DNA from 4 places in the Lysinibacillus sp. RS10 genome. Region 1 is predicted to be linked to each of the others. Evidence: riboswitches for the same ligand, from Rfam matches in the RefSeq annotation. Region 1 holds a riboswitch; each other region holds the start of a gene.
The links. Region 1 has a riboswitch for cobalamin ahead of ACB089_RS21995 (FecCD family ABC transporter permease). Riboswitches for the same ligand answer to the same signal wherever they lie in the genome.

Region 2: it holds a riboswitch for cobalamin, as region 1 does, so the genes downstream of both, ACB089_RS14200 (ribonucleoside-diphosphate reductase subunit alpha) here and ACB089_RS21995 (FecCD family ABC transporter permease) in region 1, are expected to answer to the same signal.
Region 3: it holds a riboswitch for cobalamin, as region 1 does, so the genes downstream of both, ACB089_RS09645 (energy-coupling factor ABC transporter permease) here and ACB089_RS21995 (FecCD family ABC transporter permease) in region 1, are expected to answer to the same signal.
Region 4: it holds a riboswitch for cobalamin, as region 1 does, so the genes downstream of both, ACB089_RS01180 (hypothetical protein) here and ACB089_RS21995 (FecCD family ABC transporter permease) in region 1, are expected to answer to the same signal.

Annotation. Positions count from the first base shown of each region.
Region 1 covers NZ_CP167122.1:4,373,071-4,378,674, reverse strand. Annotated here, with positions in the region: gene ACB089_RS22000 (acyl-CoA dehydrogenase family protein) at 1-868, shown strand, start outside; cobalamin riboswitch at 1,029-1,212, shown strand; gene ACB089_RS21995 (FecCD family ABC transporter permease) at 1,422-2,423, shown strand; gene ACB089_RS21990 (adenosylcobinamide amidohydrolase) at 2,420-3,880, shown strand; gene ACB089_RS21985 (cob(I)yrinic acid a,c-diamide adenosyltransferase) at 3,952-4,515, shown strand; gene ACB089_RS21980 (hypothetical protein) at 4,608-4,784, opposite strand; gene ACB089_RS21975 (heterodisulfide reductase-related iron-sulfur binding cluster) at 5,357-5,604, shown strand, end outside.
Region 2 covers NZ_CP167122.1:2,778,045-2,783,648, forward strand. Annotated here, with positions in the region: gene ACB089_RS14200 (ribonucleoside-diphosphate reductase subunit alpha) at 1-2,081, opposite strand, end outside; cobalamin riboswitch at 2,244-2,431, opposite strand; gene ACB089_RS14205 (hypothetical protein) at 2,542-3,225, opposite strand; gene ACB089_RS14210 (ECF transporter S component) at 3,222-3,719, opposite strand; gene ACB089_RS14215 (bifunctional adenosylcobinamide kinase/adenosylcobinamide-phosphate guanylyltransferase) at 4,115-4,507, opposite strand; gene ACB089_RS14220 (histidine phosphatase family protein) at 4,456-5,055, opposite strand; gene cobS (adenosylcobinamide-GDP ribazoletransferase) at 5,028-5,604, opposite strand, start outside.
Region 3 covers NZ_CP167122.1:1,884,667-1,890,270, forward strand. Annotated here, with positions in the region: gene ACB089_RS09630 (energy-coupling factor ABC transporter ATP-binding protein) at 275-1,111, opposite strand; gene cbiQ (cobalt ECF transporter T component CbiQ) at 1,111-1,881, opposite strand; gene ACB089_RS09640 (energy-coupling factor ABC transporter substrate-binding protein) at 1,887-2,159, opposite strand; gene ACB089_RS09645 (energy-coupling factor ABC transporter permease) at 2,161-2,907, opposite strand; cobalamin riboswitch at 3,165-3,350, opposite strand; cobalamin riboswitch at 3,759-3,943, shown strand; gene ACB089_RS09650 (ferredoxin) at 4,085-4,456, shown strand; gene cobJ (precorrin-3B C(17)-methyltransferase) at 4,461-5,604, shown strand, end outside.
Region 4 covers NZ_CP167122.1:200,646-206,249, reverse strand. Annotated here, with positions in the region: gene ACB089_RS01190 (tyrosine-protein phosphatase) at 1-59, opposite strand, end outside; gene ACB089_RS01185 (ABC transporter substrate-binding protein) at 311-1,273, opposite strand; gene ACB089_RS01180 (hypothetical protein) at 1,275-1,817, opposite strand; cobalamin riboswitch at 1,983-2,176, opposite strand; gene ACB089_RS01175 (glutathione peroxidase) at 2,453-2,998, opposite strand; gene ACB089_RS01170 (hypothetical protein) at 3,194-3,742, opposite strand; gene ytvI (sporulation integral membrane protein YtvI) at 3,834-4,892, shown strand; gene ACB089_RS01160 (NlpC/P60 family protein) at 5,005-5,604, opposite strand, start outside.

The DNA of each region.
Region 1 (5,604 bases):
TGGTGAGGTGGAATTTGATGGCGCACTAGCTTATGTTGTCGGTGAGCCGAATAAGGGGATTTATTATATGCTGGAGGCACTTAATTTATCAAGAATTTGCAATGCAGTTGCTTCTATCGGCATTATGCGTCGCGGTTATCTAGAGGCGAAGCATTATGTAACCAATCGTCATGCATTTGGTAAGCCTTTAACGCAATATCCTATGATTCAAGATACATTAGGGAAATTTGCTGCCAAGCTTCATGTAGAAGTTGCCACTGTTTTTGATGTTATTCAGCTGTACGATAAAGTAACAAGTGGACAGGGCAATGAACAGGACATCATTATGAATCGCTTGTATATTGCTATCATGAAAAAAGAAACGGCAGAGCAAGCGGTACATTATGCTAGTGAAGCAATTGAATTGCACGGAGGGAATGGCTATATAGAGGATTTTGTTACACCTCGCTTATTAAGAGATGCACAGGTGCTGACTGTATGGGAAGGGACTGCCAATATTTTAGCATTGGAGCTCATTCGTTTAGTAGATAAGTTTCATGCACATGAATTATTTGTTCGTATCATGGAGGAACGTCTAGAAAAACTAGCTGACAGTCCATTAGTAGAAATTGTAGCAGAGCGATTAGTAAAACTAGACTTGACTTTGCAAACATTTAGTCGTTTGGATGAAGCAACGAAAACATTTGAGGCTAAAAAGGTTGCAGAAAAAATGGCACATGTATATGAAAGTGTTGTAGCAGTCGAATGGGCACAAAAATTCGGCGGTAAATATGAAAAGCTAGCAGATATTTATTTAGAGAGTACATGGTCATTGCGAGAAATTGGTGAGCCAATGAAAACGGTACAGTATTTTTTAGATATAGTCTGATAGATTAGAGGCTGGGACAAAAGTATATTTTTATAGCAAGATTAAAAAAAATCACATAAGAAAAGCGCGAGAAATCAACGTTTCTAAAATTGATTTCTTGCGCTTTTTAAGGTATTGTCCAGTTTTATCCCAGCCTCTTTTTTTTTCATGTATAATTATATCAACTGAAAATTATAAAGGTTCTTTACTTATGTAAAGTGAAAAGGGAAATCGGTGTTATTCCGATGCGGTCCCGCCACTGTATGTGTGAGTTTTTTCAATCTGCGCCACTGAAAATTTCGGGAAGGCTTGAAAAAGCGAATGAAGCACGAGCCAGGAGACCTGCCTTTATAGAAAACACGTTGCGGCCTACGAGGATAGGGTGGTGGATTTTGTATACGTATTTTTGTGCAAATTTGATCCCCTCATCTTTTTTGATGAGGGGTATTTGTTTTGTAAGATGGATGTCGATAAATTCTCAATATTAGGCGATTTCAAGCCAAAATGTATCGATAAATCAGAAGAACAAGTCGTTGAATATAGGCACAGATAGACTAAGGGGGAGAGCCTTTAAATGAGTAGAACGATTATAGCCTATGTAACAGCAATTACGCTTCTAATTATTAGCATCTGGTGTGGCGTAGCGATAGGCTCAGTTCATATTCCACTAGAAGTATTGTGGAATAAGGCGGCTGATGAGACAGCTGCCAATATTTTATGGAAAATTCGTTTACCTAGAGTCCTGTTGGCGGGACTTGTCGGAGCATCTCTTGCCATTGCAGGGGCTGCTTTTCAAGGCTTACTAAAAAATCCTTTGGCAGATCCTTATACGTTAGGTGTTTCCTCTGGTGCATCAGTTGGCGCAGTGATGACGATTTTCTTTAGTATATCAATCCCGGTAGTAGGCCATTATGCATTACCAATCTTCAGTATGATAGGTGCAATATTAACGATGGTAGCTGTCATGGGCTTTGCTAGAATAGTAGACCGCTCACTAAAAATGGAGACTCTTATTTTAACAGGGATCATCTTTAGTTCATTTTTAGGTTCCTTAATTTCCTTAATGATTGCATTATCTGGTGAGGAGCTACGACAAGTTATGGGATGGTTGCTCGGCTCAGTATCGATGCGAGGTTGGCCTTTTGTTCAAATGATTATTCCGTTTGTGATCATTGGCTCAATTATGCTTTGGACACAAAGACGCGAGTTAAATGTTTTGTTATATGGAGAGGAACGCGCGAAACATTTAGGTGTTAATGTTAAGCGTAGTAAATATATAATTTTGGTAGGCGGGTCAATGTTGACAGGAGCAGCTGTAGCAGTTTCTGGTACGATTGGTTTTGTTGGCTTAGTTGTACCCCATATGACGCGGATGCTTTGGGGTTCAGATCATCGTCATTTATTGCCATTATCATTTTTAAATGGGGCAACTTTGCTCATTATTTGTGATTTAATAGCACGAACAATTATTATGCCAAGAGAGCTACCAATTGGCGTAATTACTGCATTTATTGGGGCGCCCGTTTTTTCTTATATTTTTTATAAGCAACGTAGAAGCAAGGGGGGACGGGCATGATTGTTGTTGAACATCTTTCTGGTGGCTATGAAGATGTGCCGATCGTTCAGGATATAAGTTTTTCCGTTGAAAAAGGAAAAGTACTAGGGATTTTAGGACCGAATGGTAGTGGGAAATCCACACTATTAAAAGTAATGAGTGGCATACTGCCAGCAACTGCAGGCACTATAGTAGTAGACGGTAAAAATATTAGCGCTTATAATGCACGTGCATTGGCAAAAAAAATGGCAGTGCTACCACAATTACATGCGAATGCCTTTTCAAACAGTGTACGTGAGGCGGTATCACTTGGACGTTATCCCCATCAAACAGGCTTCTTTTCAAGTTGGACTGAACGAGATGAACAAGCAATCCAACATGCAATGCTGCAAACAGGTGTGAAACGCTATGAACAGACATCGATGGAATTTTTGTCAGGCGGGGAACAACAAAGAGTTTTTGTAGCCCAGGCTCTTGCGCAAACGGCGGAAATATTACTGCTAGATGAGCCAACGAACCATCTAGATATTGCCCATCAACGTCAAATTTTAGATATGGTACGAAAGGAAGCAATTGAATGCGGTTTAACCGTTATTATGGTACTACATGATATGAATTTAGCTTCCCTTTATTGTGATGAATTATTACTAATGGAAGGTGGAAGGATGCGAGCATTTGGAGCGCCACATGAAGTATTAATTGCTTCGCAAATTGAAGACATCTATCATGCGCGAGTAGCAACTTATGCACATCCTGAAATTCCAAAGCCTCAAATTACAATGATGCCAGCCTCAGTCGAACATCAGCAACGTGCTGTCATCAAAAACGAAAATTTCACTGTTACGGAGCATTACATTCAGCTTCAATCAGAGTTGCCGTTAAAAACGGTTTCCTCAGCTGTACATAATCCCGGTATTGGTTGGTATGATTGCTTATTAAATCGCTCTGTACCAATAGATTATGTCATTAGTGATGTAAAGAAAGAGGTCGCTGAATTTTTACAAAAGGAGCATTTTTCACCTACCAGTACAGTCGTTATGTTAACAGCTGTTCCGACAAATCTTGTAGCTATAAATGAATTTAAAGCTCCTTTTGGTAGCCTATTTGTTGCTGTTACAGCTGGAGTCGGCAATGCCGTTGATGTGTCACGTGCTCATGAAAGACAGGATGAACCATATATTGGTACTATAAATACATGGGTCATCATAAATGGTTGTTTATCAGAAGAAGCATTTTTCCAAGCAATGATGACAGCTAATGAGGCGAAAACAAAGGCATTGCAGTCAGAAGGTATTCGTGATGAGCTTAGTGGTACGATTGCAACAGGTACTGCTACCGATAGTTTATTAATTGCGGCGACACAAAAAGGGGAAGAGATGCAGTATGGTGGTCCAATTACAGCTGTAGGCAAGTTAATTGGTAAAGGTGTTTTTGAAACAACGGTGCAGGCAATAAAAAATTATAAAGTGAAGCTTTAATTCAGTGGGCGTCACAAATAAATTGCTGCCCGTTAATGCGGAATAAAAATTGATTATAGGAGATGAGAGAAATGAAGCTTTACACGAAAACAGGCGATACGGGGAAAACTAGTCTTATAGGTGGACGTGTCGACAAAGATAGCTTGCGCGTAGAGACATACGGGGCAATTGATGAGTTGAATTCTTTTATTGGCAAGGCAGTAAGTGAATTAGATCGTGAGCTATTCAAGGATATTCTAATTGATTTAGAAACGATTCAGCACGAACTTTTTGATGCAGGCGGCGACCTCGCTAATGTCATGAAGGAACGTCATTATAAGCTTGCAGAGCAGCCAATTGAAGTGTTAGAATCTCGGATTGATGCATTGTCAGATGAAGCGCCACCATTACAGCGCTTTATTTTACCAGGTGGTGCACCAGCAGCTGCAACCTTACACATTGCTCGCACAGTAGCGCGTAGAGCAGAGCGACAAATGGTAACGCTTATGAAGGAAATTGAAGACGTGCCGACAATTGTGCAAAAGTATTTAAACCGTCTATCCGACTATTTATTTGCAGCCGCACGAGTTGTTAATTTTAGACTTAAAGTTGCGGATGTTGAATATATTCGAAGCGGTAATGTTTTTAAAAAATAGTTTGATCACCAAAAGTTGTGGATGACATTTTGTTAAAACGTATGTCATTTGAAGAAGTTGATTGGAGTGGAGGTTGGGCGGCTCTTTGGGAATCAGCGCAGTAGATGAGACCTCGAGTAGGGGAACGAAAGGGCTTTTGCGAAAAAACATCGTGCTGCTGACGCTTCGCTTTCGCGCAAAAAAACATCGTGCTGCTGACGCTTCGCTTTCGCGCAAAAAACATCGTGCTGCTGACGCTTCGCTTTCGCGCAAAAAACATCTGTTGCCATAAGCGCCCCGCAGGAACGGAAATCAACTCCACGTTATTGTGATGAATTCACTTTTATATGAGCACTTTGAAGATTTATCGGAACAAAATCTCATTTTATCGGAACAATTTTAGCTTTTATCGGAATAATTTCTCGTTTTATCGGAACAATTTCAGTTTTTATCAACTAAGGGCGACTCCTCGGACGCCCCCGGTCACGTTTTGCTGAAAGCGCATATTAGTTTTGAAAAGAAATAGCTACTTTGAAATTTAGCGCACTGAAAAAGTCGATTTGTCATCAAAAACATGATGCAAATCGGCTTTTTTGATTTTCTATATCCAACAAAAAATAGATTTATAATATAAAAAAATGAAATTCGTTAGCTGTTTCATGTCCATTTAAAAATTCAGGGTGGCTTTTTTTCTTGTAAAATGTAAGAATATAAAATTATCAGAAATATTTCCGTTTTATGTTGACTGAATGCTCACTCATTTATTAGAATAGGAATATAATGATGACGTACATTTACGTATGAGCTAGCGAATTTACCACAAAGAGAGAAAATTACGACAAACTAAAGGGGGGGACCAACCATGAGTCCATTAGTAATTGCAAATATTGTTCTAACAGTCGTGGTTGTGCTTTATGCAGGAGGATTGTTCTTCTATCTGTTAAAAACACGTTATAAGTTTGTGCAATTGGGGAAAAAGGTTGAGTTTGATGAAAGTGTCAAAGAACGTATTCGTTATATTATGGTCAATGTATTTGGCCAAAATAAGCTATTAAAAGATCCAAAGAGTGGTTTAATTCACGTCATGTTCTTCTATGGATTTTTAATGGT
Region 2 (5,604 bases), 1.6 Mb from region 1:
TATAAATTAAGTGAAATGCCTTGGTCAATATGACGAGCTCGTGCAGCATTTTGCTTGATTGTCCAATTTTGATCGATGAAATAAGCTGATTTATAATACCAAGTCGTCGTCGGTGATAGATCTGGTACGGTTACTGGAATTTTGTAATCCTTTTTCTCCTCTGAATAACTCTTTTGGAAGATTGGATCAATCGTTGCCGTACTACCCGCTAAAATAGATGTTGATGAGTTAGGGGCAACTGCCATAACATAGCCGTTACGCATACCGTTATCAGCAACTGCTGCGCGTAACGCATTCCATTTATCACTGTCATAGCCACGTTTGTCAAAATACGCACCAGTATGCCAATCTGAGCCTTCAAATAATGGGTAAGCACCTTTTTCACTTGCCAAATCGTTAGAAGCACGAATCGTTAAATAGGCAATTTCCTCATATAGCTTGTCCGCAAATTCTACAGCTTCCTCAGACTCCCATTGAATTTCATTCAAAGCTAATAGGTGGTGCCAGCCAAATGTTCCAAGCCCGATACCGCGGTAGCGTAAGTTCGTACGTTCTGCTTGTTTTACTGGAATTGTATTTAGAGCAATAACGTTATCTAGCATACGTACTTGCACCGGGATCAATCGTTCTAGAACACCAGCCGGTACAGCTCTGCCTAAATTAATAGATGATAAGTTACATACAACGAAATCTCCAGGCTTACGACGTGTTACGATAACATCATCTTCAAGGGTAATAGATTCGAATTCAGTGGGTGACATATTTTGAAAAATTTCTGTGCACAGGTTCGAGCTGTAAACCATCCCCTCATGCTTATTCGGGTTCATGCGATTGACTTCATCTCGATAGAACATAAACGGCACGCCTGTTTCAAGCTGTGAGCGCATAATACGCTTCATAATATCGATCGCTGGTACGACTTCACGGCTTAATAAAGGATTGGCGATACATTCTGCATATTTTGTACGGAAGGAGCCGTCACCTTTTTTCTCATCATAGAAATCTTCTAATGAGAAGCCCATGACCTCTCGTACTTCATGTGGGTCAAATAAATGCCATTCCCCACGTGCCTCAACTGTCTCCATAAATAAATCCGGTAAGCATAATCCTGTGAAAATATCATGGGCACGCAAACGCTCATCCCCATTGTTTAAACGTAAATCTAAAAACGTAAAGACGTCCTTATGCCAAACATCTAAATAGACCGCAATAGCTCCTTGGCGTTGACCAAGCTGGTCGACTGAAACTGCCGTATTATTAAGCTGTTTAATCCAAGGCAATACGCCACTTGATGCACCTTTAAAACCTTTAATAGATGAGCCTCGGCTACGAATTTTGCCCATATAAACGCCAATGCCCCCACCGTATTTCGATAATGTTGCAACATCTGTATTTGTGTCATAAATACTTTGTAAACTATCATCTACTGTATCGATAAAGCAGCTAGATAACTGGCCATGCGTTTTCCCTGCATTCGATAATGTCGGAGTGGCTACAGTCATATATAAATTACTCATCGCCCAATAAGACTCTCGCACCTTTTGTAAACGATTTTCTGTTTCATCCTGCATCAATGTCATCGCAATGACCATCCAACGTTCCTGTGGTAACTCTACAGGAGTTTTCGTATAATCACGGACAACATAGCGATCCATTAATGTTTTTAAGCCAATATATGTAAATAACTCATCTCGACTTTGTTCTAAATATGTAGCAAGTTCCTGAAGCTCCTGCTCACTATATTTTGTTGTTAAACTTTCATGATACAAACCAGCCTCTGTATAGCGTGCTAATTGTGCTGGGAAAACCTGATATACATCTTTTACTGAAACACCGCGACGCATTGCAAACTGGTCATATAATTTTTCTAAATAAATTTGCGCTGCAACAAATGTCCAATATGGCTCCTCTTCATCAATTAGGCTAAGCGTTTGTAAAATCATCGCATCCGCCCATGCCTCAAATGTGGCATCGTCATTTTTTCGTAGCCATCGATCCGATAACCTTACAAAACTTTCAAGTTCATCCTCCGTGTAACTTTTCTTTAGCTTAGCAATTTGCTGTTCGATTTGAATTGTCATATACACATACTCTCCCTTTCTTTCTCCAGACAACACAAAAAGCGATCACGCGTCCTCTATCGGTTGCGTGATCGCTGTAAAATCGGAAATGGAAATGAAGGACATGCACACAAAGAAGTGAACAAATCTCTCGCCTCCACTTCTCAATCCCCGAAGAATGTGTCGCTGTCTTGAACAATCGGCAGGTCTCCTGGCTCATGCTTCCTCCAAATGATCGCCTTCCCATTGTTAACAGTGGCCTCTTCATCATTTGTCAGCACTTACAGTTGCGGGGACAGCTTCGGCATAAGATGACTCTTTTTCCGAATTCCCTTTTAAACCACATTGGTACCGCTCGTCCAAAATACTATATATTGTGTTTTAATTTCTAAACAAATCTAACATATTGTGTTTATTGTTGCAATAGGTGTTTTGCCCCTTGATTTTTTTTACGCACTACTTTTTCTCGAAGCAAGCCCAATTACAATGCAGTTTTACGTAGTTTCTCAAAATTTCTAAGAAAGATTTTTTGTGCCAGCTGCTCTTTTTCTGGATGTATTCCGAGTAAAATGACTGCACATGGACCAGCCGTTTTCTCAACATTTAACGAACTTTTGACCTGTTGATTACCAAAAAGACGGGTAAATTCTGCTTGCAAACCTTTTGATCCAACTGGCCAAACTTGCTGTACAATTTCCTCTTTCCATGCCTGAAAAATAGGCTGTAGCTGGGCAACATCCTCAGGCTGTGCAAGGACTTCATTGCCAACAAGCGGCAGTCCATATGTATACCAAATAAGATGTTCATGCTTATATGGTGTACGTTGCTGCTGTTCACCAAGCATCGTTATGGACAAACCAGATTGTACAGTCGGCATATTGGACTCAGTGCTACCGTCTATTTGTGGACAAATAAGACCAGCTTCATCAAAAACTTGCTGAATACCTGCCACATAACGAGACCATGCCGCATCCCCTGAAAAATTAGCGAGTAGGACATGTGTAGGTAAAGCATTTGCGGCAAGCTGCTCTAAAAAAGTAACACGTGCTGTCAAGTATGCCGTGAGTTGATCTGAGGCAGACACAACATCTTGTGGTTTTTCACCAATGGCTGCGGCATTATCTGTCGTAGCAATCAGCTCACCTACTTTTATGGCATTTCTCAATGTAATCGCCCTGCCTTACGCACAAATACTTTAGATAAAATTGGCATTACAACTGCAACGATGACTAAATTAATTAGTGTTGCCAACGGAAGACTAGTAAGAGATGCCCAATAAAATGCCGGACTAATGATAAAGTAAAACGGTAATGGTGCCACAACGCCATTTAAAATCAGTGCCACAGGCCATTTCCAGAAATGCATTCCTTTTTTATGCATCACTCCGAAGATCCATACAACGATAAACATCTCTACTGCGATAATAATATGGAGTGGTCCAAGTGGGAAGCCAGAGGTTAAGGCCGTAATAAAATGCCCAATTGCCCCTGCAACCCCAGCCAATACTGGAGATAAAAATACAACGCTCAAAAATGCAGGAGCAGCGTCCAGCGCAGCAGTTGTAATAAATGGTGTTGGAATTTTAATAACTGCCCCAACTGCACAAATTGCCGCTACCATGGCAACGAGTGTCAACTTCATTAATCTTTGTCGATCCATTCCATTCCCTCTTTTCTTTTTAACATTGTTCATCATAGCGTGAGGTTGATTTCCGTTCCGGCTGGGCGCTTTGTTGCTGTCGCTTCGCTTTCGCACAGAAAACATCCGCTGCGCTCCAGGGTCTCGGGCCTACAGATGTTTTTTGCGCGAAAGCGTAGTGCTAACGAAGCGGCAGCAGAGGGTTTTGTTTGTGCGAAAGCGCAGCGACAGCAACAGCACTGATGTAGGTCATGAAGGCGTTATCACAGACGTGATGCTCTTAGCCTTCGTTCCTCTAGCGCTAATCCCCAGGGAGTCGCCCATCCTCCACTCCAATCAACTTATTTACAAAGCATACGTCCTTGGAAATCTTATCCACAAAACGAAAAGCCTAATAAAAATTTTTTAAAACTATATCATTTGATCTGTTCCCCGACACCATACCAAATGCGTACAACACGTTCGGCTTCTGCAAATAAAGCCTGGTACAAACGCCCACATGTATCACGCAATAATCGTGCCTGTTTTTCCATCGGCACAACCCCTCGTCCCATATCGGTCACAATTATATAGAGTGCACAATTTTCTTCAAGAGTCTTTAGTCTTGTCAAAATGGTTCTGACAATGACCTCATCATCCTCTAGTTCTTGTGTCACGAGCCACTTCTCTAGGTTTTTAATAACCAGTACATCACTGGCAGGAGTATCATCAGGTACATAGCCATCTACTAGCTCAACTTTTTGATCTGCAAGTAAATTCATGACATAGTCGGTTTTTCCGCTATAAGCTCCTCCGATAAAGACATGCATCTCTCCCCCTCCTCCCAAGCCTTTCTTGAAAACGTTAAAGAAAACATTTTATCATGCGGTGTATGGTACGTCCAAAAGGATTGCTCAGTCGGTGCAAATGCAACAAGAAGTGCTCGAATGACTCCACCATGCACAACAAGATGATAATCGTCTTCTCCTTTTGGTAACTCTGTAAATCCTTCAATGACTCGGGCACAAAATGCATCAAAACCTTCCCCTTTTGGAGGCGGTGACTGTACCGGATCATCTAACCATGCACAATAACGACGATCAGATTTTAAATCCTCATATGTTCGCCCTTCAAATTCTCCGAAGTTCGACTCTCGGAATCTTTTATCTGCCATGTAAGTTGCATTCGGAAAATAATGAGCAGCCGTTTCTCTACAGCGCAGTAAATCGCTACCATACACTTTCGTGATATCTTTATCTACAACAGTCAGCGAAGATACATCGGCTAATGAAGAATCTGTCCAGCCAATATACCGTTTTTCTAAATTTTCCTTTGTTGGTGCATGTCTCATTAAGCGCACATTAACAACGTCACCCACAATACAACCTCCATTCCTTCAATTGATGCACCGAGTAAATCCCCAGAAACGCCACCAAAGTTGCGCACCGTAAATTGTCGAAAGACTAAAAAGGCAATCGCTAATACAGCCATCAACACGAACGGAACAAACGAAAAGCCTATTACGATCAATAAGCTACTATACGCCACTACCAATGTTATAAGCATAAAGCAGATAAGTAATCCTGGCTTAATATGCGTTTTAAAAAAGTAGGCAAGCCCTTTTTCTTTTGAGCACTGTAGCGACATAAAATAAAAACTCATACCCACTCGTGTTAATAATGGAATAAAAATCAGCATCCAAAGAGCTAATTTATGCTGCACAAATAGCTCATGTAAAATAACAAGTTTACCAAGCACTAAAAATAAGACTGAAAGCACTCCAAATGCGCCAACACGTGGATCATCTAGAATTTCAAGCCGCTTCTCACGATCCCGATATGAAAAATAAGCATCCCCCATATCAATAAAACCGTCTAAATGTAAACCACCCGTAAACAAAGCGAATAATCCGACAATCATAAAGGAA
Region 3 (5,604 bases), 2.5 Mb from region 1:
GGGAAGGGAGAACGAATACCCTCATTAGGACTATAAAAAGTCTATGATTTCACATCCTTGAGACAACAGGTAATATTCGTTACTGAAAGGCACTGTCCGTACGGTGGTGCGAGAGGTCGGGGGGAGTCACTCTTTTAGATTGTAGTTAAGGGAAGTGTATCAGCTATAAGCGCCCAGCCTTCACTACAATCAACCACACGTTATGGTAATGAGCCCTACAAGTGGAAAACACGCAACTATAGTCCAAGAAATGTTATATCCTTAAAACATCGTCTTAAAGCTGCTCAATAAGTTTTTGTAAATCTTCCTTCGAACGAGGCATTGTAATGTTTTTCTCAAATAGTTTCTTATTTTGCAAGGCAATCGCCATTTCAAAGACCCATGGGCGTTCGAGATGGGCCCGTTCAAGCAATTGCTCTTGAAAGAACAACTCAACAGGGTCCCCATTATAAATGATTTTTCCAGCTTCCATCACGATGATTTGGTCTGCCCATTCATAAGCTAATGGGATATCATGCGTTGCCAGTAAAATAGTCCGTTCACCATTCTCTAATTTAGCTAAATACTGTAAAACTTGTGCAGCATAATAATTATCAAGTCCAGCTGTTGGTTCATCTAATAATAAAACAGATGGTTCCATCGCTAGTACTCCAGCCATTGCAACACGTTTTTTCTGGCCAACACTTAAAAAATGGATCGGTTTATCGAGTAATGGTTCAACTTCAGTTTGAGCAACAGCCCATGCAATATTCTCTTCAATTTTTTCAGTTGTCCAACCAAGGTTTAAAGGTCCAAATGCAATATCTTGCATAACAGTACCTGAAAAAAGCTGGTTGTCTGCATCCTGAAAAACAATTCCAACCTGTTGGCGCAATTCTTTTAATGCTTTTCTACTATAGTTAAGTTCCTTGCCACAAAAGGATATATTTCCAGTGGTAGGCTTTAAAATGCCATTTAAATGCTGGAATAAAGTCGATTTCCCAGCTCCATTATGACCAAGTAAAGCGATTTTTTTCCCCTTTGGAATTTGGAGTGTAAGATCTGTCAAAGCATGGGTTCCATCTGCATAAGCGTAGGATAATTGTTTTAGTTCAAAGTATAAATCTGTCATCAGAAAAAACCTCCATAAATGATAAGGGAAATAAAAATAGCAGCCATACCTAGCCAGTTTTTCATGGAATAGGTAACATTCTCCTGCCAATAGACAGTTTCTCCACCGCGTGCCTGCATTGCATTGTTTAGTTCACGACTTCGCTGAAACATCTCGGCAAATAAAGCTGCAATTAGCATTGAAATTGAGCGTAGCCATTGCATAGGGGAGCGGTAACCTAATCGAGCCTGCTGGGCAAGATGAATTTTTTGCATACTGTCTAAAAAAATAAAAATAAATCGATACGTTAGTTCCACTAGCTCTACAAATAAAGTGGGAAGTCGCCATAGTCGTAGAACATAGCAGATCGATTGTACGGATGTTGTAAGAATTAAAAAATACAAACAGCTAATGCTACCAAGGACGATGAAAAAAAGCTGCTGGGCTGTTTCTATACTCACGCGCCCTACAAAAATTGTCCAACCGTTAATAGAAAATGACCAAATATGTGTAGGGAGAGTGCTTGTTGATGGGGCTATAGAAATTAAAATTGATACTAAACTAGAAAGTAAAAAAAATCCCGGTAGTAATAGCAGTTTTGCATAATATTTAACTGGGATTTTTGCGCTTAAAATGGTAAAAGCACTCATTACAATAAATGTAATGAGTGAAATTCGTTCATCTCTCATGATCAGCGACAATAATAGTAGTCCTAAGGATAACGTCATTTTTTCTAGCGGATGAACTGACGCTAGCTTATTCAAATAAGCATACTTATCAATGAGTAACATATCGTTTAACCTTCTTTATGTTTGCCGCGCATAAAGCCGATGAAATAGCCGATAAATCCAGCGCCGATAGCAGCTTGTAGAGCGAATAATAAGCTTTCAATTTCACCACTTGGTGGCTCCCAAATGCTTTCAAACCATGGTTCGTAGTCAGCGTTAATTTCACCAATTGCTGCTTCTGCTTGGCCATCAGCACCCTCAAATTCTGCACCCTTTTGGATAAAAAGAGGAATGATAGCTAGAAACACAACAATTGCCAAGAGCAGTAAATTTTTTTTCATTTTAGTGTGCCTCCTTAGCTGAGAAAACACGTAATGCTTTTAGTTCGCTCACATTATATTTTTTCAAGAAATTCATAACGATCACTGTTAAAATTCCTTCACTAACCGCGAGCGGAATTTGTGTTAATGCAAAAATACCAGCAAATTTTGTGAATGATGCCATAAATCCTCCTACTTCAGAAGGGAAGGCAAGAGCTAATTGTACAGATGTAACAACATATGTACCTAAGTCACCAAGCATTGCTGCTAAAAAAACAGCTATTGAAAATGATAGCCCCATTTTTTGTGCGCCCTTAAATACAGAGTAAGCAATAATAGGACCAACAATTGCCATAGAAAATGCATTTGCCCCTAATGTTGTAAGCCCACCATGTGCTAAAAGTAAAGATTGGAATAATAAAACGATTGTCCCAATCACACTCATAGCTAGTGGTCCAAAAAGAACAGTCCCAAGTCCAACTCCTGTCGGATGCGAGCAGCTCCCCGTTACAGAAGGAATTTTTAAGGCTGATAATACAAAGGCGAAGGCACCGGATAAACCTAGTATCATTTTTGTTTCAGGATTTTCATCAATGGTTTTACGAATAGAGCGTAATCCTAAAATAATAAATGGGATCGATAAGACCCACCAAAAAATTGCCCATTCAATCGGCAAAAAGCCCTCCATGATATGCATAGCAAATGCACGATTTGGCACAAATAAAAATGCCAGCAAGAAATAACTAAGCTTCCAACGTGAGAATTTCAAAATCTCTCCTCCTAACATTATATTTTTCGAATGTAGCGTGCGAACGATATCAATTTCGCCTTGGCGTAATTGCGTCCGGAGGCTTTATTTTCATTCAGGAGGTGTTTTGGCTATATCTGTAAACATCTACCACCATGAGATGGAGTCTCTTCTGAATGAAAATAAAAAGCACTTCTCCGACTTTGGAAAAGTGCATAGCTAAAAGAGGCAAATAAAATTTTAATCTGCTAAGCCGCACACCTATCCTCGTAGGTTGAAACGATCACATATTTTTCGGCAGGTCTCCTGGCTTTAGTTCAACGTTTTATAGGCCTTCCCATCCTTTGGACAGTGACATGATCTATAAAACTCCCTAGTACAGTGGCGGGACCGCGCCGGACTTGAACCGGCTTCCCTTTTAAGCGAAATGGTATACACTTCGCACCGAAAAAGAATGAAGTTGTGAGATTTCACGACAAAGTGTAACATGAATTTCCACATATATGCTATACTTTTTATAAAAATTTTAGAATTAAAGGTCAATGTCGAAAATTCAGATAAATACAGATAAAAATTTCGTGTTTTCTCTGAATTTTTAATAAAAATGTCGCAATTTGAGAAAGAAATATTGAAATTTTTAAAAATTAAGATATGATAGAGACAGTTTTCTATCACAATCAATTATGCCTCGGCATAATTGCGTCCGGAATCGGCTTTGTGCTTGCACAAAGAACTCCTTTCCGATTTCGTGACATCCGCCGGAGGCTTTAACTTCTTTCAGCGGATGTTTGGACACTTGCTGAAAAATAAAAACCCGTATTCATCTCACCACCTATACAGGTGGGAGACTTGCTGAAAGAAGTTAAACAATTTCATATAAAACATCAATAAGTGCTTGAATATTTTCGAGATAATAGGGAAATCGGTGAAAATCCGATACAGCCCCCGCTACTGTAATAGCTGATGAAATCGCAAATGCCACTAGTGAAAACTTAGGAAGGCGCGAAAGTAAAAGGAAGCTTAAGTCAGGAAACCTGCTTATTGTGATAAATGCATGCAAACTTTTCGGAGGGAGAAGTTGAAGCGAGAGCGAGTACCTGTATATATTCGTTTTAATTTGGCTTCTACTAAACCTTTACTCTTCGTCTAGAGTAAAGGTTTTTTCTTTTTCCTAAAAGCAAATGAGGGGAGAACAACAATGACAACTTGGAATTTAGAGGGGATGAAAACGCATCTTTTTATTTGCAATGGCAGTAGCTGTATGAAAAAAGATGCAGAGGAAATTACACAGGCAATCCGTGATGAAATACAAATGCAAGCGCTTGATCAGGACATACATACGACTAGGACACGCTGTAATGGTAGATGTAAGGATGCATGTGTTGTTATCGCTTATCCTCAGGGGAATTGGTACCGTGTGCCGACTACAGAGCATGCGCGGGCACTTGTACAAGATTTAAATCATGAAGTATTACAAAATGAGCATGTCTTTACACTGCGTGAAGGTTCGTTACAGCGTACAGCACAAACAACAGCCATTAAAGGCATTGAAAAGGTGAAAGAGGGGTAACAAAATGGCGCAAAAAGGAAAGATTTTCGTAGTTGGTTTTGGACCTGGGGATTTTAAACATATTACGACTCGTGCTGTTGAGGCACTTCAACAAAGTGATATGATCATAGGCTATAAAACATATGTTGAGCTTATTCAGGATTTAGTAAGTGCAAAGTCAATAGTTAGTACTGGTATGACAGAAGAAGTTTCTCGTGCACAGGAAGCGGTGCGCCAAGCAGAGGCAGGAAGTATCGTATCGGTTATATCGAGCGGTGATGCTGGCGTTTATGGCATGGCGGGATTAGTGTATGAAGTTTTAATTGAGCTAGGATGGACGGAAGCAACGGGTGTTGAAGTAGAGATTGTTCCAGGTATTTCTGCTATCAATTCATGTGCAAGTTTACTAGGTGCCCCGATTATGCATGACGCCTGTACGATTAGTTTAAGTGACCACTTAACACCTTGGAATTTAATTGCAAAGCGAGTAGAAGCAGCGGCAATGGCTGATTTCGTTATTGCTCTTTATAACCCAAAAAGTGGCCGTCGTACGAGACAAATCGTAGAGGCACAACGAATTTTATTAGAATATCGTTCTCCAGATACACCGGTAGGACTAGTGAAAAGTGCGTATCGTGAACGTCAGGAAATTACGATGACGACTTTAGCAGAAATGCTAGAACATGATATTGGCATGCTAACAACTGTTGTTATCGGGAATTCATCAACGTTCTTCTATGACAATAAAATGATTACGCCACGTGGTTATCAGCGTAAATATACACTCGGCGATGAAAAACAACCGTTACGGCCACATCAACGTCTAAAAGAAGAAAATGAACCATGGGCAATGAATCAAGAAACAGGTCAGGCTCGTAATGATTTTGCGACAGATCCCAATGCCAATCGTATTAAGCCCAGTTTAGCCATAACATCAGAACCAAAGCCTAAAAAAAAGTCATCACTTGAATTGGCGACAACAGCACTAGCAATGGTGAAGGGAACAAGTGCAGTGAGGGTAACTCCGAAACTTGTTCAACAAAAAATGGAATCCATTTTTGAATTAGCTGTGAGTCCAGGAGTAGCCAATAAGTTCTTTACTCCTCAACAAATGATGACGCTAGCAGAGGTAGTTGGAGAAGAAGGAACGATGGAGTATACACCAGACC
Region 4 (5,604 bases), 990 kb from region 1:
ATATCACGAAAATTATGAACAGCCTCAAACGGAATAATCTTCATATCAAACTGTTTCATTCACTGCACCTCCCTCTGTTAATAAACATTCTTATTTATATTCTATATAACAATTCGCTATAATACCAATTTTCGCACTAGGAAATGTCATCAGCTAATCTCAAGCTGAGTGATGTAAGGCTATATCCGAGCACTTCTTCATCGAAGCGGAGCACTTTACCTCCCCAACCGAGCAACTATCATTAGATTCACCCAACATCAAAAAAGCTGCCCTTGATAAAGGACAGCTCTAAAATACTTTTCAATATAGATTATTTAAATAACTCAGGATATGCTGCTTTTGCTACCAGCTCAACAGCTTCACCAATACGTGGACCTGGACGGTTTGAAATATCAGTATCTATATAATAAACCGCTTTGTTTTGAATGGCTGTGATTGAATTCCATCCATCACGTGCAAGAATTTCTCCCACTGAGTTTTCTACATATCCTACTGTTGTTAAAATGACTTCTGGATTTTTCGCAATGACATCTTCCTCAGATACCTTTGCCCAGCTTTGAACGTCAGCAAATACATTTTTCACATTTGCAGCATTTAAAATCTCTTGTTGGAATGTACCAGAACCAGCTGTATAGATGTCTGGCTTTGGACCAATTTCTAAGTAAATATTTTTTGGTTCTTTTACATCTTTGACTTTTGCCTGGACTTCCGCAATTTTAGCTTTAATATCTTCATTTAACTTTTCGCCTTTATCTTCAATTCCCATGACAGATGCAATTTGTTGGATATCCCCGTAAACATCATCAAATGAAGCAGCCGATTGGATGGCAAAAACTTTAATTCCTGCATCTTCAAGAGTTTTTAGCGCATTTAAGTTTTCATCATCACCACCAGTTGTATAGGAAATAACAACATCTGGCTTTAACGCTAAAATACGCTCACTATTGAAAGTTGTAGCAGTAGAGACGCGCTCAATTTTTTGCGCTTCTTCTGGATACGTATCATACTCTGTTGCACCAACGATTTTATCGCCAACGCCTAGAGCAAATAAAATTTCTGTATTACTTGGTTGTAATGAAACAATAGTTTTAGGTACTGCATCAAACGCTACTTCTACACCACGATCATCCGTAACTTTATAGCTTGTGCTCTCAGTTTGTTGCTCGTCCTTAGAAACAGTGTCTTTGTTAGCATTCTCTTTTGTGCCGCAGCCTACTAATACGAGTGCTAACATTAATACAGAAAGCCATTGTAGATTAAACAATTTCTTCATTTCATTGATTCTCCTTTTTCTTTTTCATTGGGTATGACTTACTAATAAACGGTATTTCAGCAATACCAGCGCGCTGATTCATATAGACAGCCATAACAAAAAATATATTGGCTAGTAATCCTAAAAAATCAAATAGAATAGCTGGTACTTCCCGTTCCTCAGAAACTTTGTGTAAAATACGGAATGATTTTTTCGCCTCACTACGACATACATGTAATGCAGCAGCAGCCTCTGTTCCTTGCGGTAATACAAAATTCTGAATCTCATCTTTCACATGACTAACATAAAAATCATAACGATCACTAAGCCACGCTAAATCATCTTCAGTTACTGCTAATTTCCCTCGGACGGAGCCATTTACATGGTAAGCCATTGGCAAAAAAGTTAATAAATCATCTGCCACTACCCTTACTGTCTCTTTATTTACTGCTACTAAAGCGACACCCATATGTGTTGTAAGACTATCTGTTCGAATTTCAAAATCTACTGTTGATGCCTTTTCACGCATAAATGGATAGCAAGAATAACGTGCATCTTTTTTCAAATCTAGTCCCCGCTTTCCTTCGTGAAAAATTCTTACTAAAAGTGAGTATACATAAAAAAACGTCGACCCTACTCCTAAGGGACGACGAAAATAGCATAAATAGTGTCGCATAGACACGACAAAGCCTATGTATTTGCCGCATATCCTCCTAGCTTCCGAAGAGTATCTATACGTTCAAATAAAGGTTGGTCTCCTGGCTTGTACATCCAATCATGTCATGAGTCATAAAAACCTTCCCATCCGATATTTCGACAGTGGTATATCTTTTATGATTCCTGTACTTACAGTTGCGGAAACAGCTTCGGTCTTTCACCGAATTCCCAATTATGCTTGTTAACACCTTTATTTTGCAAGAATAATTCACTTGTAAAGCAGTTTAACACATATTGATAGGAAAAAATAGCTTTGAAATGCACGGAAAACACATGAATACGAACAATAGTAAACCTATTTCTACATAGCTATACAAAATGATTCTCTAATCTAAATTCAAGAGATTTAAAGTTATGGCTCTTCAACTTGACTGCACATTCTGCGGGGGAACGCTCTCTGCAAACGTATCCTCCCTCCACACTAGGTGCTTTCATCAGCATACATCTTTAATCAAGAACAGATTCTAGTATTGATTCAAAGTTTTATAAAATTTTTTCAATAGCTTGCTCAACATCTAGCTGTGAATCTGTCGGTTCAAAGCGGGCAACTGTCTTACCATTTATATCTATTAAAAATTTCGTAAAGTTCCAGCGAATATTACGACCGTCTAAAAAACTAGGCGCAATTTGAATAATTGCTTCCGCTAACATTTTTTCCTGCATACTTGCCTTGCCAAATTCGCGATAATCTATCTCGTGCTTTAAATAATTGAATAATGGGTGTGTCGCATCTCCATTTACCTGCACCAGTTCAAAAATTGGGAATGTTACACCATAGTTGATTTTACAAAGGTGTGTAGTTTGTTCGCCATCCTCAGGATTTTGATTATCGAATTGATCACAAGGAAAACCTAAAACGACAAAATTATCCTTCCCATATTTATCATACATTTTTTGCAAGTCTTCAAATTGATATGTAAAACGGCACTTGTTTGCTGTATTAACGATTAACAGCGTTTTTCCTCGATAAGTTTCCATTGATAATATCTCACCGTTTGGCTTCTTGACTAAATAATTATAAATGCTCATTGTTTAACTCCTTTTATTTTTTCCTATTTGTCAGGTGTGGTGATGGGCCTTAAAAATAGGCATACGTTAGCACAAAAAATCCTATGATCGGTCAATAATAAACCTATATTTTCCTACTCAGCACGCCTGATATATTATAAACTATTTCTCTATTAGCGAAAGAATTTTCACAAAACAAATAGCCATTCCACGTCTTTAATGGATGGCTTTCATATATTTCTTTTTGTATTTAACATCTTTTTCTTCCGCAATTAAACGCTCCGCAATTTTTAGTAGCTTCGGGTCTTTCGTTTCATCAAATAGCTTTTTAAAAGATACAATAATATCATAGCGCATTAATGCCGGTTGTTTTTCGTCTAAGCATGTTTGAAATCTTTTTGCCAAATATGAAACGACTAAATCTCTTTGTACTTTCCCCGCTAAACCTATTTTCCAAATTGCCTGCAAAGTATGTCTCGCCGTTTCTGTTTTTTCATCATAGGTCACTGCCCAAATCTTTAAGAAATCCTCTAATACTCTCTCTTCTGGATCACTTTTTGCTGCCAATGCGCATAAAATTTGTGCCGCGCTTGCACGAACATGCCCATTTTTGTATGTAAGAGCCTGAACAAGTTGTTCCCAAACTGCATATGTCCAATCAACTGGTTCCTGCATTATTTTCATCAATTCTTCGTAAGATTCATATTGAATATCGCTGTCACGTTCTGTTAAATTACTAAAAAGTTGCATAATCTTTTTTTCCATGATTCATCCCTACCTTTATTGTTTCAGACCGTAATAATATTTTTATGTTTTATGGTACACTAAACTTACTTTGCGCAAAGAAGGTGAGTTTATGAATAAAATTAATTCTAGGAAACTGATTTTTAGAATGATTATGATTATTACTTTAATTGTAGCTGCATATTTTATTATCCCAGTTTCCGTTCCCGTTATATTAGCTGGTGTTACTGCATTTTTTTTAGAGCCAATTGTTATGTTCTTTAAACGGAGATGGAAAATGTCTCGAAAAATTGCAGTTGCGTTTATTTATATAGTGAGCGTTATTTTCATTACCATTATTTGCTATTTTACTATTACACAACTTATGTCGCAAATAATTTCAATTTCAAAGCAAGCTCCCTATTATATTTCAAAACTATCAGAAATGTGGCTTAGTATGCAAGAAAACATTTCTAAATACACAGAAGACTTCCCTCCTGAAGTAAGTGCCTCGCTTCAAAATACAACAATGGATTTCATAAAGAAAATCGAAGAATCTTTTTTAAACTTTTTTAATTATACTAAAGTTACAGCCTTCTTTGCTGAAATCCCAAGCCTATTTATCAGTCTTCTCGTTTATACGATTGCTCTATTTTTATTTATGCTAGATTTACCCAAGTTAAAACAGATCACCTATAAATATTTAAAGCCTAGCACTGCAAATAAATTGAAAATCGTCGCGAATCGTTTAAAGGATGCTATTTTCGGCTATATGAAGGCACATTTACTCGTTAGCTTTATTATTGGGGGCGTCACACTTATTGGGCTATTACTAATCCAACCAAAATACGCAATAACGATGACAATTATTATATGGCTAATTGATATTATTCCTTTCCTCGGTTCTATTATTATTTTGGCACCATGGGGGCTTTATCACCTGTTAGTAGGAAATATATCTATAGCTGTAAAATTATTCATCCTAGCTGCTATTTTACTCATTATTCGTCGAGTAGTCGAGCCTAAATTAATGGGTCACCATATCGGTTTATCAACTTTACCTACATTAATTGCCATGTTTATTGGTCTTCAGTTATTTGGTGTGATCGGTTTACTCGCAGGACCTTTTGTCATTATTTTCTTTATTGCATTAAAAGAAACAGGTATTATCAAGCTGAATTTTAAAATATAGCATTTTATATAAACATCAATTCAATTATCCCCCAAACAAAAAAAGTCATCTTTGTATTTTTCTTTACAAAGATGACTTTTTTGTCATTTCAAACGTCTATATAATGTAAGGCTTATTGAACACGACCGAAGCCTACTAAATATTGGTTCCACCAGTCAAGTGACTCAACGACAACACCCTTATTTTGAGCGTCAATCATCGTGTTGTTACCTAAGTAAATACCAACATGCGCTACACCTGAACCATAGCTGAAGAATACTAAGTCACCTACACGGGCTTCACTTGCTGAAATACGTTGTGTTGCTGAATATTGTTGTGATGCTGTACGCGGTAAAGATACACCTGCTTGCTTGTAAGACCATTGTACAAGACCTGAGCAGTCAAATCCTGTCGATGGGTTATTGCCGCCCCAAACATAGCTAGTGCCTAGGAATTGCTTCGCAGTGGAAATAGCATCACCTGAAGATGCAGTCCCTGCGCCAGACCCAACAACGACTTTTTGTGAATTACCTTTTTTACCATCGCTATTATTGTTTTCATTGTTACTATTGCTATTATCGTTACCATTGCCGTTTGTTGCTTGTACAACTGGAGTAACTGCTTGAAGTGCACGTAAACGAGCTGCTTCTTCCTCTGCTTTTTTACGTTCTTCTTCTAAACGTTCTTCTTCTTGTTTCGTTGCAATTTCTGCCTTTAATGCAAGAGATTTCGC